Linked DNA regions of Pontibacter akesuensis. The protein of the gene in region 1 interacts with the protein of each later gene in a pairwise test. Links are inferred from orthologs where the notes say so. Each region holds a gene or a part of one and is shown in the gene's direction. Other genes may lie near its edges.

The links. Proteins that work in one complex are often made in the same cells at the same time.
Region 2: the proteins of recJ (region 1) and A0W33_RS15115 interact in binary tests that used the Escherichia coli proteins (3 or more experiments, as listed by UniProt). The link is inferred for Pontibacter akesuensis from one-to-one orthologs.

What each region holds. Positions count from the first base shown.
Region 1 is NZ_CP014766.1:2,069,346-2,076,552, forward strand. The notes cover bases 2,339-5,274. They hold recJ (single-stranded-DNA-specific exonuclease RecJ), read left to right. Parts: upstream 2,339-2,921; coding sequence 2,922-4,628; downstream 4,629-5,274. Other genes in these bases: A0W33_RS08740 (tetratricopeptide repeat protein), read left to right, coding at 2,339-2,487; A0W33_RS08750 (hypothetical protein), read right to left, coding at 4,676-5,227. Outside these bases: A0W33_RS08735 (peptidylprolyl isomerase), read left to right, coding at 1-394; more of A0W33_RS08740, read left to right, coding at 670-2,338; A0W33_RS08755 (glycoside hydrolase family 25 protein), read right to left, coding at 5,328-6,134; lptB (LPS export ABC transporter ATP-binding protein), read left to right, coding at 6,331-7,062; A0W33_RS08765 (GH3 auxin-responsive promoter family protein), read left to right, coding at 7,178-7,207. UniProt on the Escherichia coli protein: Single-stranded-DNA-specific exonuclease.
Region 2 is NZ_CP014766.1:3,577,910-3,585,283, reverse strand. Bases 2,890-5,992 are described here. They hold A0W33_RS15115 (type IA DNA topoisomerase), read left to right. Parts: upstream 2,890-3,271; coding sequence 3,272-5,713; downstream 5,714-5,992. Other genes in these bases: A0W33_RS15110 (hypothetical protein), read right to left, coding at 5,844-5,992; A0W33_RS15120 (metallophosphoesterase family protein), read right to left, coding at 2,890-2,970. Also shown: A0W33_RS15135 (YdcF family protein), read right to left, coding at 390-1,154; A0W33_RS15130 (DUF2905 domain-containing protein), read right to left, coding at 1,280-1,501; A0W33_RS15125 (hypothetical protein), read right to left, coding at 1,527-2,132; more of A0W33_RS15120, read right to left, coding at 2,143-2,889; more of A0W33_RS15110, read right to left, coding at 5,993-6,260; A0W33_RS15105 (SWFGD domain-containing protein), read left to right, coding at 6,765-7,374.

The sequences.
Region 1 (7,207 bases):
CGAGGTGAAGGCACAGCAGATCATCGAGAAGCTTACGACTGCAAAAGGCACTACTCTGGAACAGATTGCAGCTGCCTATGGCCAGGAAGCCACCGTACAGTCGGCTGATAACATTACGTTTGCTTCTGCTGCCATCCCAGGTGTGGGTGTAGAGCCAGTGGCAGTAGGCAAGGCATTCGGTATGAAGCCAGGTGCCCGCACAGCTCCTTTCGAGGGACAGGGCGGCGTGCTGATGGTGGAGCTGACGAACCTGAACCCGGCCCCGGAAATCAACGACTTCTCTAACGTAAAAGAGCAGATGCGCAGCACGCGTAGCGGCAATGCCCAGAGCAATGCCTTCGAGGCCATCAAAGAGAAATCAGAAATCGTGGATAACCGCGTACGCTTCTTCTAAGCTACCCGCGCATCCTATACTTCAAGAGCCACTCCCCGCAAGGAGTGGCTCTTTTATTTGTGTGCAAAGCAAGTATGATAAGTTTGAGGAGCTTTAACGGTCATTAACCACCAGCCATCGCTATACTTCACAAACCAAAGTATGGGAACGGGCGGGACAAGTATAAGCAACCACCAAACCAAAAACAGACTGCGAAATCCAAACTGATTTGGTATATTAATAGTTAAGGAAGAAGGACATACCAAGGCACAAAGCCGAAGCGTTTTAAAGAAGCTATGCGGAAGAACATATTATACACGTTGGTGCTGGCACTGCTGGTGCTGTTTGCGGCTCCTATGGCCACGGCACAGCAGCAGGACCTGAGGCTGGCACGCCAGTACTTCAGCCAGGGCGATTATGCCAAGGCAGAGGCCCTGTACAGCAAGATGATCAGCAACGAGCAGTTGTTCCACATGGTGTACCCCGATTACCTGAAGACCCTGCTAGCCCAGCGCAATTACAAGGAAGCGGAGAAGCTGGTAAAGAAAACGATAAAGCAGAACCCCGGCAACCTGGCCTATGAGGTAGATATGGGGCTGGTATTACAGGCTGCAGGCGACAAAGCCGCGGCAGAGAAGCAGTTCAATAAGCTACTGGAAGGTGTGAAGCCGGAGGAGGTGATCGTATTGGCCAGCGTGTTCATGCAAAACGACCTCTTCGACTACGCTGAGAAAGCCTACTTGCGTGGGCGCCAGGTCAGCAACGATCCTTTTGCCTACAGCCAGCCCCTGATTGCACTGTACTCTTACCGCCAGAAAACAGACAAACTGATACCTGAGGTGCTAAACCTGCTGCAGCAGAATGAGAGCGAGCTGGGCTATGTGCAAAGCCGCCTGCAGAACGCGCTGCAAGACGAGAAGAACCTGGACCTGATGGAGACGGAGCTTTTAAAACGGGTGCAGCAGCAGCCCGATAAGGTTGCTTTCAACGAGATGCTCATCTGGCTGTACATCCAGCGCAAAGATTTCTACGGCGCACTCATGCAGGCCCGGGCGGTAGACAAACGTACGCGCAGCGGCGGTACCCGTGTAATGGATTTAGGTGCCATCAGCCTGAAAAACGATGATTATGAAGGTGCCATAGAAGCTTATGAATACATGGTGCAGGAGTACCCACAGGGGCCATACTACTTGGTGGCAAGGCAACGGCTGATAAACGCGCGTGAGCGGCAGGTGCAGAATACGTTTCCGGTGAGCAAGGAAAAGATACAGGCGCTGATCGCCGATTACGAGGCACTGCTGGCGGAGATTGGGCGCCGCCCTGAAACGGTGGAAGTGCTGCAGCACATGGCCGGGCTCCATGCCTTTTACCTGGATGATAAAGAGAAAGCGACTGCCCTGCTGCAGGAAGCCATTGCCATGCCGCGCGCTGATCCAAACATGGTAGCGGAAAGCAAACTTACCCTGGGTGATATTTACCTGCTGAAGGGGGAGCCGTGGGAGAGCACGCTGCTGTACGCACAGGTGGAAAAATCACACAAGGAAACGCCGATTGGGCATGAGGCGAAGCTGCGTAATGCCCGGCTGAACTACTATAAAGGCGATTTTGAGCTGGCGCAGGCGCACCTGGATATACTGAAGCTGGCTACCAGCCGCGAGATTGCCAACGATGCCATGGACCTTAGCCTGCTAATCACCGACAATACCGGATTGGATACCTCAACAGTAGCCATGGAGGAGTATGCAGCCATTGATTTGCTCATTTTCCAGAACAAGCTACAGGAGGCACACACAGCGCTGGACGGGATGCTGCAAAAGTACCCGGGACACAGCCTTACCGATGAAATATACTTTCAGAAGGCAACGCTGTACGAGCGATCGGGAGAGTTTGCGAAGGCAGTAGAGAGCCTGCAGAAGATAACAGGCAATCCGCAGTACGACATCCTAAGCGATGACGCGCTGTACCGCATGGCCTTTATACTGGAAGAGAACCTGGGGGAGAAGGACAAGGCGCAGCAGCTCTACAACGAACTGCTGGTGAAGCACCAGGGCAGCATTTACGCAGCAGAGGCCCGTAAACGGTTCCGCAAGCTGCGGGGAGACAAGCTGAATTAGCGCTTCGCGGAATTAGAAATTAGAAGTTATGAATTAGAAATGATTAGCTGAAGGGTTCCAGCATTGTTTTTAGTGATACAACAACCGAAATACTACCTTGGTTGAGCACACAACACGGGCGCCATACTTGATAGCAGATGGCGCGATGCAAAAGTACTGTGTCCTGTGTCTTTATACTTGCGTCTAAAATACTTAGCTAAAGAAGACAAAAAGCAGCAGTATAAAGAGCAGAAAAAAACCATACATGACTAAGTCAAGGGAGTAGTTTCCATACTTTTCGAAAAGCTCTCGTAATCGTTTCATTCCTCATCCTGTTGTACGGCACAAAAGTACGAAATTAAGCGCGAAGGAGTGAAGTGTTCCGGGGCAGGCAAACATAATCCTCCCGAATTAGCTACCTTTGCAGGCAAGACCAGAAGTGTACAGAAGAGCATATGGAGAAAAGGTGGGTTATCAGCCAGGAAGCGCCAGCAGAAACTGTAGAACAGCTAGCAGAGCAGCTTAAAGTAAGCACCACGCTTACGAGTATACTTTGCCAGCGCGGTGTCTGCACCTACGACGAAGCCAAGCACTTTTTCCGTCCTTCCCTGCAAGACCTGCACGACCCCTTCCTGATGAAGGACATGGACCGGGCCGTCGACCGCCTGAACGAGGCGCTGCACCGCAACGAGAAAATCCTGGTGTACGGCGATTATGACGTAGACGGCACCACCTCGGTGGCGCTGATGTACGGCTTCCTGCGCAACTATACTTCCAATATCGATTTCTACATCCCGGACAGGTACAAAGAAGGCTACGGCGTGTCGCAGCAGGGCATGGACTGGGCGGCCGAACAGAAGGTTACCCTCATCATCAGCCTGGACTGCGGCATTAAATCAGCTGACAAAGTAGCCTATGCCGCCAGCCTCGGCATCGACTTTATCATCTGCGACCACCACCTGCCCGACGATGACGTGCCACAGGCCGTAGCCGTGCTGGACCCCAAGCGCGTAGATTGCCCTTATCCGTACAAAGAGCTCTCAGGTTGCGGCGTGGGCTTTAAGCTGCTGCAGGCCTTCTGTATGCAGAATGATATTGACCAGAGCGAAGCGCTGAAGTTTCTCGATTTGCTGGTGGTAAGTATAGCCGCCGATATTGTGCCCATCACCGGTGAGAACCGTATTCTGGCCTATCAGGGGTTGCAGCACCTCAACGGCCCGCAGGCCATGCGCCCGGGATTGGATGCGTTGAAAGACCTTGCTGATCTGAAAGGGGAGATGGACATTACCAGCATTGTGTTTGGGTTTGCGCCGCGCATCAACGCTGCCGGCCGTATGGGCGATGCCAAGAACTCCGTGCGCATGCTGCTTGCCCAAACCAAGGAAGAGGCGCACCGAATGGCTGGCATCATCAATGAGTCGAACAAAGAGCGCCGCAGCAAAGACACCAACATTACCAAAGAGGCGCTGCAGATGATTCAGGAGGATGATTTCCTGAAGAGTGCCAATTCCACGGTGCTGTTCAACGAGAACTGGCACAAGGGCGTGATCGGTATTGTGGCCTCGCGCTGCATCGAGCATTACTACCGCCCCACCATCATCCTGACGCAATCCAACGGTATGGCTTCGGGCTCTGCCAGGTCGGTGCACGGTTTTAACGTGCACAACGCCATAGAGAGCTGCTCTGACCTGCTGGAGCAGTTTGGCGGCCACATGTATGCCGCAGGCCTTACGCTGCCTGTAGCGAACGTGCAGGCCTTTCGGGAGCGCTTTGAGCAGGTGGTGGCAGAGACGATCACCCCAGAGCAGAAAATCCCGCAGATAAGCATAGATGCCCCGCTGCAGCTGAGGCAGATCACACGCAACTTCTACAACATTATTCGGCAGATGGAGCCCTTCGGCCCTGGCAACATGCGGCCTGTGTTTGTATCGGAGGGCGTGATGGATGCTGGCAACGCAAAGATTGTGGGCGATACGCACCTCAAACTGCGCCTGACCCAGGACGGCTTCACCTATATCGACGCCATTGGTTTTGGCCTGGCCGATCACTTCGACGCTATTTCCTCTGGCCGGCCGTTTGATGTGTGCTATACTATTGAAGAAAACATCTACAGGGGCATCATCAACCTGCAACTCCACCTCAAGGACATCCGAACAAAATAAAAAAGGCTCCCGTTAAGGAGCCTTTTTTGGTACGTACTAGGTGTTGTTCAGGCTGACACCGGAGCACTTGCGTTTGCAAGTAATTCCTCCTGGCTAATCTGCCTGAAAGACAACTTGTAGCCTTGGTAGAGGGCAATGCCATAGAAAAGGGCATCCATCGGAGAGAAGGTCTCTGCCATGATTTCCGGAAGCAGGCTGTAGTCCAGTGCCAGCAGCGTTTCCACGTACCCCATATTGAGCTCCTGCGCAATAAAGCCCGTTGTGCTGAGAAAGTTGCCCAGCACGCAACCGAACAGGGCCAGTACTGCACCCAGAACGCCGAAGACCTTATCAATGCCCTGCCCCATGGTGCGGATGGCATAGCCTACCAGGAAACCAACGGCCACCGCCATGTATCCGATCTGGTAACCGGTGGCGACGGTAACAGCGGCCCAGGCCACGCCTCCGACAGCCGCTGCCAGTAGTCCGGCTGCCAAGCCTTTGATCAGGTGCTGTTCCATACTTAATTTGTGCAGGTACAGGTCCAGCAATTGCTGATCCAGAACGGGAGCGGCAGGCTCCACAACCTCCTCTGCAGGGAGTGGTAAAGGTGTTTCCATAACTTGTTTTTATAGGTGAAAAATGAAAGCGCGCGGAATGACCAAGCTATCAGGAAGTAGCTATGGCCTGTGTTTGAAACAAGAAGTATAAGTATAAAAACTATGGCAGCGGCTGTCGGTGCTTCAACTGCCCCAACGGACTAGCCAGGTCAGAGGTGGCCGTGAACTGCGGCAGGCACAGAGAGCTTAACTGGTCCACATCGCCCACAAAAAAGTTAATGTCAACGGCCGCATTGATGCCCGAGATGGAGCCCCTGTCGGTGTACTGCCAGAACATCCAGCTGTCGGTGTGGTGAATATCGGGCTTGTTGTCGCTGTAGCGGGCAATCCAGAAATGGTAGTCGGTGAAGTGGCCCTGCAGGTAGCGGCGGTAGTAGTTCTGGCTGGTATAGATGATCGGGCGCACGCCATAGTGCGCGGTTACAGCCTCCAGCCAAACTTTGATATCCTTCCGCATCTGGTCGGCGCTTACTTTCGGGTCTGATACCTCGATGTCCAGTACAGGGGGCAAGTCGCCGGGTTCCAGCGTAACCGTGCTGGTGAACAGCTTTATCTGGTCCTGCACAGGCGCCTCTGGCTTGTAAAAATGGTAGGCCCCGCGCTTAATGCCGTGGCGCTTGGTTTCCTCCCAGTTCCGGGCGAAGTATGGGTCCAGGCGGAAATCGCCCTGCGTGGCCTTCACAAACGCAAACGTCACCTCCGACTCGCTAACCATAGCCCAGTTCACCTCTTTTTGCCACCTCGATACATCAATGCCACGCAAAGCGGTGGTGCTGGTGGCGGCGGTTTTTGTATTATCGTTGTTTGTATCTATGCTGCCAGCGGCTGCGCCAAACATGGTGGTGTAAAGCAGCAGACCGGAAAAAGCAAGCTTCTGGAAAGCTGAAAGCAGTAAGGTAAACGTCATGGGCCAAAGTTGTAGAATGAAGCGTGTTACAAAATAGGGATTAAAACAGCATCAGTCAAGAGCTATGCCACAGGGTTATAAACTTTATTGTAGAAAGATAATAGAATTTTTCTAATACCGAAGGATTGGCCGCATCGGAAAGCCATGCATCATACACCCGTTGCAGGATGGTGGCTTTATGTGTAATTTAGCAACGATGATACTGAGAGCCGAAAACCTGATAAAGAAGTATAAATCGCGCACAGTGGTAAACGACGTGAGCGTGGAGGTAAACCAGGGCGAAATAGTGGGGTTGCTGGGGCCAAACGGCGCCGGTAAAACCACCTCGTTCTACATGATCGTGGGGCTCGTGAAGCCGAACCAGGGAAAGATATTTCTGGACAAAGAGGATATTACCAACCTGCCCATGTACAAGCGCGCCACTCGCGGGGTGGGTTACCTGGCGCAGGAGGCATCGGTTTTCCGGCAGCTAACGGTGGAGGAAAATATTCTGGCCGTGCTGGAGATGACCAATATGCCCAGGAAAGCGCAGCATGAGAAGGTGGAGGAACTGCTGGAGGAGTTCTCGCTGACGCACGTACGCAAGAACAAGGGCATCGTCCTTTCTGGCGGCGAGCGCCGGCGCACCGAGATTGCGCGCGCCCTGGCCGTAGACCCTAAGTTCGTGCTGCTGGATGAGCCCTTTGCGGGTGTGGACCCTATTGCCGTGGAGGAAATCCAGACCATTGTGGCGAAGCTGAAGAATAAGAACATTGGAATCCTGATCACCGACCACAACGTAAATGAAACACTTTCCATCACGGACCGCGCCTATCTTCTGTTTGAAGGCAAAATTCTGAAAGCCGGATCAGCCGAGGAATTGGCCGCCGACGAACAGGTACGCCGGGTGTACCTGGGCAAGCACTTTGAACTGAAGCGGAAAGTGTAAATTGGGTTGCTGATCGTTCATCTCGTATGCCACAGCATGAATGTGAGAATCCGCCAAACACTCAATAATTAATAACCGACACTTGGAAATAATCAACTCAATTATAACGTGGGTAATGAAGAAACGGATCCATGACATCGATCTG
Region 2 (7,374 bases), 1.5 Mb from region 1 along the record:
GATTTAATGTGCTGATTAGTTAATGTGGTGATGTGCTAAGTCGAAGATTCAAGCTTTGTTCTGCTAAGGCCAGACACTCGCAGGAGCTGCGCACGCTGCTAGGTCTTAGCTTACTACGTTTTTGCTATTGAATTCCCCTCTACTGGCAGGAGAGGGCTAGGATAAGGTAAATGCTTCCGTATTGATAGCTTCTGCTAAGTATACCCCCTTCTCCCCAAGGGGCGAGGGGACTTTTACGCTTGTTGGAAATTCCCCTCCTCGGAGGGGCAGGGGTGGGTATACGGTAGCTGCTAAGTATAAACAGCTGTCCTATACTTCACCCAGCAAAAAAAACATTCCAGAATCAGCCCATTAGCAAATTAACACATTCCCAAACCAGTACATCATACTTAGCAATAGCCAAGGATCTTATACACCATGTATCCTGCTATTTCATGAATCAGGTGGTGCCAGCTTTCAAAGGAGATGGCGCTGGGAATAATGGTGTAGTCGGGTGTGTAAATGGGTGCTGAGGAGTAAAAGTCCGTTGGGTAAGCGTCAAACCTGATACCGGCTTTTTCGAAGCAGCCGGCAGCCCTGCGCATGTGGAAGGCTGAGGTAACCAACAGCACGCGCTGCCACTCGGGGTGGCGCTCTAGCAGTTCAGCCGTGAACAACGCATTCTCGCGCGTGTTAACTGCTCTGGTTTCTATCACGATATCTTCCTCCGGCACCTTCGCCATCAGCAGGATGCGCTTCAGTTGCTCGGCCTCAGGCACCATGTCGTCCATCAGAAAACCTTTGCCGCCGGTGATCAGGATTTTATCGACTTTTCCCAACCTGTAAAGCTGCAGCGTGTGCAGGAGGCGATCGGCTCCTTTTTTGGTGTGCACCCTATCGGTCAGTCCCGGATGGTACTCTGTTACGCCGGTTAACACCACCGCCACATCATAGGTACCCACTTCTCTTACAGGTGTTGGGGCAACCTCCCAGGCACGCCAGGCCAGGTTGCTGATAAATGGATTGCTAAAAACAACAAGTATGAGTACAGCGCCAACCATGCTAAGGCGCCGCCATTTAACCGACCTCAGGAAGAGCGCCAGGAAAAGCAGCAACAGCACCCAAACCAGGGGCATCAACAGGAAATCAAGGGTTTTGGAAAGAATAAAAAACATGGCTCAGTAGCTAAGCCAAAGCAGCACAGACACCGTTAAATACCGGTAAGATGAAGTGGTAGTGCAGGATTTATACTTTGGCGACACAAGTTAAGCAAGTGCTGGCAAAGTTTGAATCCTGCAGATTAAAAGAACTTGCGGAAGAGCCACAGCACCACTGAAAAAAGGATGCTTAGCAAAATCATACTTGTAATGGGGGCATAGAACCGCATGTTCTTCTTCTCTATGCGAATATCGCCTGGGAGGTGGCCGAACCAGCTGAACTTATCGCCTGCCAGCCATACCACCAGCCCGACCACTACAAGTATGACACCTAGTATAACAATGGTCTTCCCTATCGGCTGCATTTAAAATTTAGTCTTAATTCTATACTTAAAAGTTTGCCCGTGCCCCAAGCGCAAAGCTGATGATGTCCCAGGCTTTAAGTGTAGGGTCTTTTACGGCAGACGTTACAATCAAGTCGTAGGTGCCAACTTCTCCATAAAAGGTCAGTTCCCTGAACGTGTTACTGTTTCTGAGCGGATAATGCAGCTCAGAACCCAGGCCGCCTGTTAAACGCAGGCTGCTGGTCCACCAATAATAGTTCTTGGGGTAGGCTGAGTCCCAGGTGGTGGAGAACTGGTCCCGGAAATAGTAGCTGATGCCCAGGTTCATGCGTAGCGGCGTCAGGGTAAAATCATTGCCCAGTTCCACTCTGCGAATAGGTTTATAAATGCCTTTTAGTGTTAGCAGGTGCAGCACTTCCTCGGCATCAAGCTTTGGAACGAAACCATAGAGCAACTCTGCATTCACTTTATCTTTCTGGAAACTGTAGTTGGCCCCCAGCGACAAAAAACCCGTGTTCCCGGCAAACTGCAGCGTTACCGCATCCGGGGCATACCACTTTCTGGCATCCGCAGAGTCTGCTGCCATCTGGCCAATACCTACATAAGGGAGGGCGAGCAGACAAAGCAGCAGCAGGTGTATTTTTAATTTCATCGTGATTCGCTTAAAGAATAACCCGCTCGTAACTCACCCGGTTTCCAACAACCGTGAACACTACATACTCCAGGTCTTCGGTAGCGGCTGACTCCATATACGGTACCTGCTCCCCATACGGGTAGTGGTGTTTAAAGCTATGGTTGTGCCCGTGGATTGAGTATGAGGCGTTGTACTGCTTCAGCAGGTTGCTATACTTCTCAGCGTTATTCTCCCCAAACTCACCGTTGGTAGGGGGAATGTGCGAAATCACGAAGATGTGCTCGTAACCCGCAGCCGCTTGCAGTTCCTGCTCCAGCCACACCAGGTCCGGCGCCTCATCCTTAAACTCCAGCGCATTGGTGTTCAGCAAAATAAACCTGCTGTTGCCCACCCCGAAGCTCACGTCATAGTCGCCGTACATGGCGCTGAAAACCTCTTTGCCGTTGTTGATGGCATCATGGTTGCCCACCACCGCCACGTATGGCATTTTTAGGGTCTTGAAATCTTCATGCACCAGCTTGAACTCCTTGGTGAGGCCAAAATCAGTCAAGTCCCCCCCAATCAGCACAAAAGAGATGTCATCCAATGTGTTGATCTGCCTTACCAGCTTCTCGTTTTCCTGGTAAAACCCCTGTGGGTCTGAGGTGAGCACGAAGCGAAGGGTATCTGAAGGGGAAATGTTCAGCGCATTTATTTTATCGATGTTGCGCTTGTTGATGCCTTTCTCATCAGCACTAAGGCGCACTTCGTAAGGGCTGTATTCAAACTCTTCGCAGGCCTGCATAAAAAAGGCGCTGAAAAGCAGTACGACCGGCATCAAAGCAGCTCGGCCATACTTTATCACATTAGTAATCATATATCATTTGCTCAAGGTAATTACTTTGTTCTACAACCACTTTGCTCCTAATGTTGCAACGCAAGGTTTATAACATTAGGGATGAAACACTTAATTATAAAAATATAATTATTAGGCCTAAAGGTAAGTATAACTCTACAATAGCCTACACCCGGATTGTTGTATTTCCATATGCCCTCAACATCAGAAATGCTCTTTTGTTTTAAGTTTTGATTCTGCCAATCCCTTTATATTAAGTTCGCAGATCAGCCCTGAAATGATTAAATTTGTAGGCTGATTATACTCTTAAAAACCACGAAGCTTGAAAGTTTGCATTGCTGAAAAACCGAGTGTTGCCCGTGAGATTGCCCTGGTGCTTGGTGCCAAAGCCAGGAAAGAAGGCTACTTTGAAGGCAACGGCTATCAGGTAACCTGGACCTTCGGGCATTTCTGTACCCTGCGCGAACCCGACGATTACAAACCCGAGTGGAAGCGCTGGAGCATGTACGACCTGCCGATGCTGCCTGAGAAGTATGGCATTAAGCTGATGAAGGACAGCGGGGTGCAAAAGCAGTTCGGTATTATAAAAAAGCTGCTGGAGAATGCCGAGGAAGTAATAAACTGCGGTGACGCCGGGCAGGAAGGGGAAGTAATACAGCGCTGGGTGCTTACGGAGGCTAATTACCGTAAGCCTTTTAAACGCCTCTGGATTTCCTCGCTCACCGAGGATGCCATTCGGCAGGGCTTTGCCAAACTAAAGGATGGCTCGGAATTCGATCTGCTGTACCAGGCAGGTAAAAGCCGCGCCATCGGCGATTGGCTGCTGGGCCTGAACGCCACGCGCCTCTTTACGCTGAAGTATGCCAACGGCCGCCAGACGCTTTCCATAGGCAGGGTGCAGACGCCTACATTGGCCATGCTGGTGAACCGACATCACGAAATAGCCAATTTTGTGCCCCAGCCTTTCTGGGAGCTTAAAACCGTTTACCGCGACACAACCTTCTCGAGTACCAATGGGCGCTTCCAGAAAGAGGAAGAGGCGCAGAAAATAATGGATGCCATCCGGGAGGCGGAACTGACTATAACGGATGTGGAGACAAAGAAAGGCACCGAATCTCCGCCTAAGTTATTCGACCTGACCTCATTGCAGATTGAGTGCAACAACAAGTTAAGCCTTTCGGCAGACGAGACACTGAAAACGGTGCAGAGCCTGTACGAAAAAAAGGTAGTTTCCTACCCGCGTGTGGATACCACGTTTTTGCCCGATGATATCTACCCGAAGATTCCCGACATCCTGCAGGGGCTGAACCAGTACAGGCAGGAAGTAGCGCCGCTCTTAGAAAGTAAAATCCGGAAAACGAAGAAAGTCTTTAACAACAACAAAGTAACAGACCACCACGCCATCATCCCGACAGGCGCTGATGCAGGTAGCCTGTACGGGCGCGAAGCGGATGTGTACGATATCATCACGCGCCGTTTCCTGGCTGCCCTGTACCCGGATTGTATTGTGAGCAACACCACAGTGATGGCCGAGTCGGCTGGGTATGATTTCCGGGTGCGCGGCAAGCAGATTCTGGAGCCGGGCTGGCGCGTGCTGTACGGTGCGGAAGACATCAAAACCGAACCAACCACCAAGGACGGGAAAGAAGAGGACGAAGCTACCGGCGTTCTCCCCCACTTCGACAAAGGCGAACATGGCCCGCACGCCCCGCTGCTGGAGAAGAAAATGACGAACCCGCCCAAGGAGTATACAGAGGCCACCCTGCTTCGCGCCATGGAAACAGCCGGCAGGCAGGTGGAGGATGAGGAATTGAAGGACGCGCTGAAGGAGAACGGAATCGGCCGCCCCTCTACCCGTGCCGCCATCATCGAGACACTCTTTAAGCGCCAGTACATCCGCAAAGACAAGAAGAAAATCATTCCCACACAAATGGGCATCGACCTGATTGGCGTTATAAGAAACCAGACGCTGAAGTCGGCGGAGATGACGGGGCAGTGGGAGCGCAAGCTACGGCAAATAGAGGGCGGCGAGTTTAAAGCCGAGACGTTTCTGCAGGAACTGCAGGAGTTTGTGATGAGCCTGGTGCAGGAAGTGAAGTATGACCACGCCGCCACCGTAACAATGGAGCCGCAACCGGACGAAGCAAAGCCTGCACAAAAGCCTGCTAAAGCAGCTAAAAAGAACAGCGCTGCTGCACCTCCGACTCAGGGACTTGGCTCCTGCCCTGCCTGCAAAGAAGGCCACATTTTAAAGGGCTCCAAAGCCTATGGCTGCATCCGCTATAAAGAAGGCTGCCGCTTTCTGCTGCCCATCGAACAGCAGGGCAAGGAAATAACCGATAAGCAGGTGCAGGCCCTGCTGAGCAAAGGCAAAACGCCCACCATCAAAGGGTTTAAGGATGCGCAGGGTGAAAGCTATGATGCCATACTTACGCTGGATGCAAATAAGCAACTGGTGGTGGAGAAGGTGGAGAAGGTGGAGAAAACCGCCGAGAAAGATCCCTTTGCCCAGTGCCCCAGGTGCAAGCAGGGTAAGTTGCTCAAAGGCAACAGCGCCTATGGCTGCAGCCGGTTCAGGGAGGGCTGCAAATTCCTGGTGCCCTTTGAGATGGGCGGCAAACAACTGTCAGAAAAGCAAATTGCTGCGCTGGTACTGAAAGGTAAGACGCCAAAAATAAAGGGTTTTATCTCCCAAAAAACCGGTGAGCCTTTCGATGCCGCGCTTATACTTAATGAGCAGTGGCAGGTAGTGTACCAGTTTTAAGAAGCCATACTTAAAGGATTGGCTGCTGCTGAAGTATAAACCGGCTACGGATGAGGGGGAAAAAAGCTAAACTGAAAAGGCTGCTGTGGATGATACCACAGCAGCCTTTTCAGTTATAAAAGCGTTCGTTCTAATTTGCAGGAGCCTGAATGATTACCGGAACCTCCTGAACAGTCTGGTTGGTGCGGTAGTCGGTTGCGGTGATAATGAGGTTGTAGCGACCGGGCTTAACTCCCTGGACACTTACTACCGAGTCAAACTCCACCACGTTTTTATCCGGGGTGGTTGAGAAGCTGATCAGTGTATTCTGCTCCTCCTCCTGCGACTGCAGCACAATATCAAGATCCTTTACTTTGTCTTTATCAACGGCGGAGATATTGACGAGCAGCCCCTGCGCCACATTAATAGCTTGGTTGCTGCTTGGGCTATTTACTACGACACTAGGTTTTGAGCCATCAGGTTGCATGTTTCCATCCTCAAAGATATCCTCACACGCAGTAAGCATGCCTACTGCTGCCAGAGCGGCTAGCATTGTTTTTAATCTCATATGAAAAATATGGCTAAAATGTGATGTACTGTTAACGACGGGTAAACAGCTGAATTGCACTTTAAATTTCCTTCTCCACAAAGAAAAACCATCAAAAGCAATGCACCAGTTTGAACCTTATAAATATATTGCTATTTAAGGCTCATATCAAAAGCGAGATACATAGCACCAAACAGAGGCAAAAAGCACCGTAATACAAGTTGTAAAATAGGTTCACAGCCCTTATATACCTACCCTGCTAATTAACTCTTAAGTAGCCAAACAATCTTAAAGTACTATAAAGGCTGGCACTTTATACTTGTAAAATATTTTATGCATTGCACCACTAGTAAAGAGCTTTTAGCCGCTAAAGCATTGGGTGGGTTGCTGTGTTACTTTTGAACAGTGCAAAGAGGAAGATTATAACATATATGCCAGGAAGACGTAAAAATAACTAGCCCCGGTTTTATAATTGGGACTAGCAAATACGATGAAAATAAGATCTTTAAATTAAAACCGACAACTATGAGAAGCTATGAAAACTCGGGCTACAACCCGTTTAATGACAACGAAACAACCAGAACGAGAGGATCAGCCAGAAACTATTATTCCGGCGATATGGATTTAACAGACCGCCACCGCACAAGCTATGGCAGTTCAAGTGCAAGTGGCTACGGAAACCGTAACTCAGGCATGGGATCAGGTATAGACGCTTATTCAAGCTCTGGAACCGGCCGCACAACCGGCTCATTTTATGATTCACCACGCAGTAGTGGCTCAAGCTACGGTCGCTCAGATTATGGCTCGTCTGATAACTATGGTTCCAGCAACCGCTATGGCTCCAACAGAGACAATGACAACGACCGCAGTTTCTGGGATAAAGCAGAAAATAAAGTATCCTCGTGGTTTAACGACGATGACAACGATAACCGCAGAAGAAGCGGCATGAGCAACCGCGACAGCTACTCAAGCTATGACTCTGACCGCAACTCGGGCAGAAACAGCTACGGTAGCGGCACTTACAACAGTGGGTCTAGCTACAGCGGAAACTATGGCTCCGGCACTTATGGCACGGGCTATACTACCAGCAATTACGGCACAGACTATGACCGCGACCGTAATGGATCTGACTATG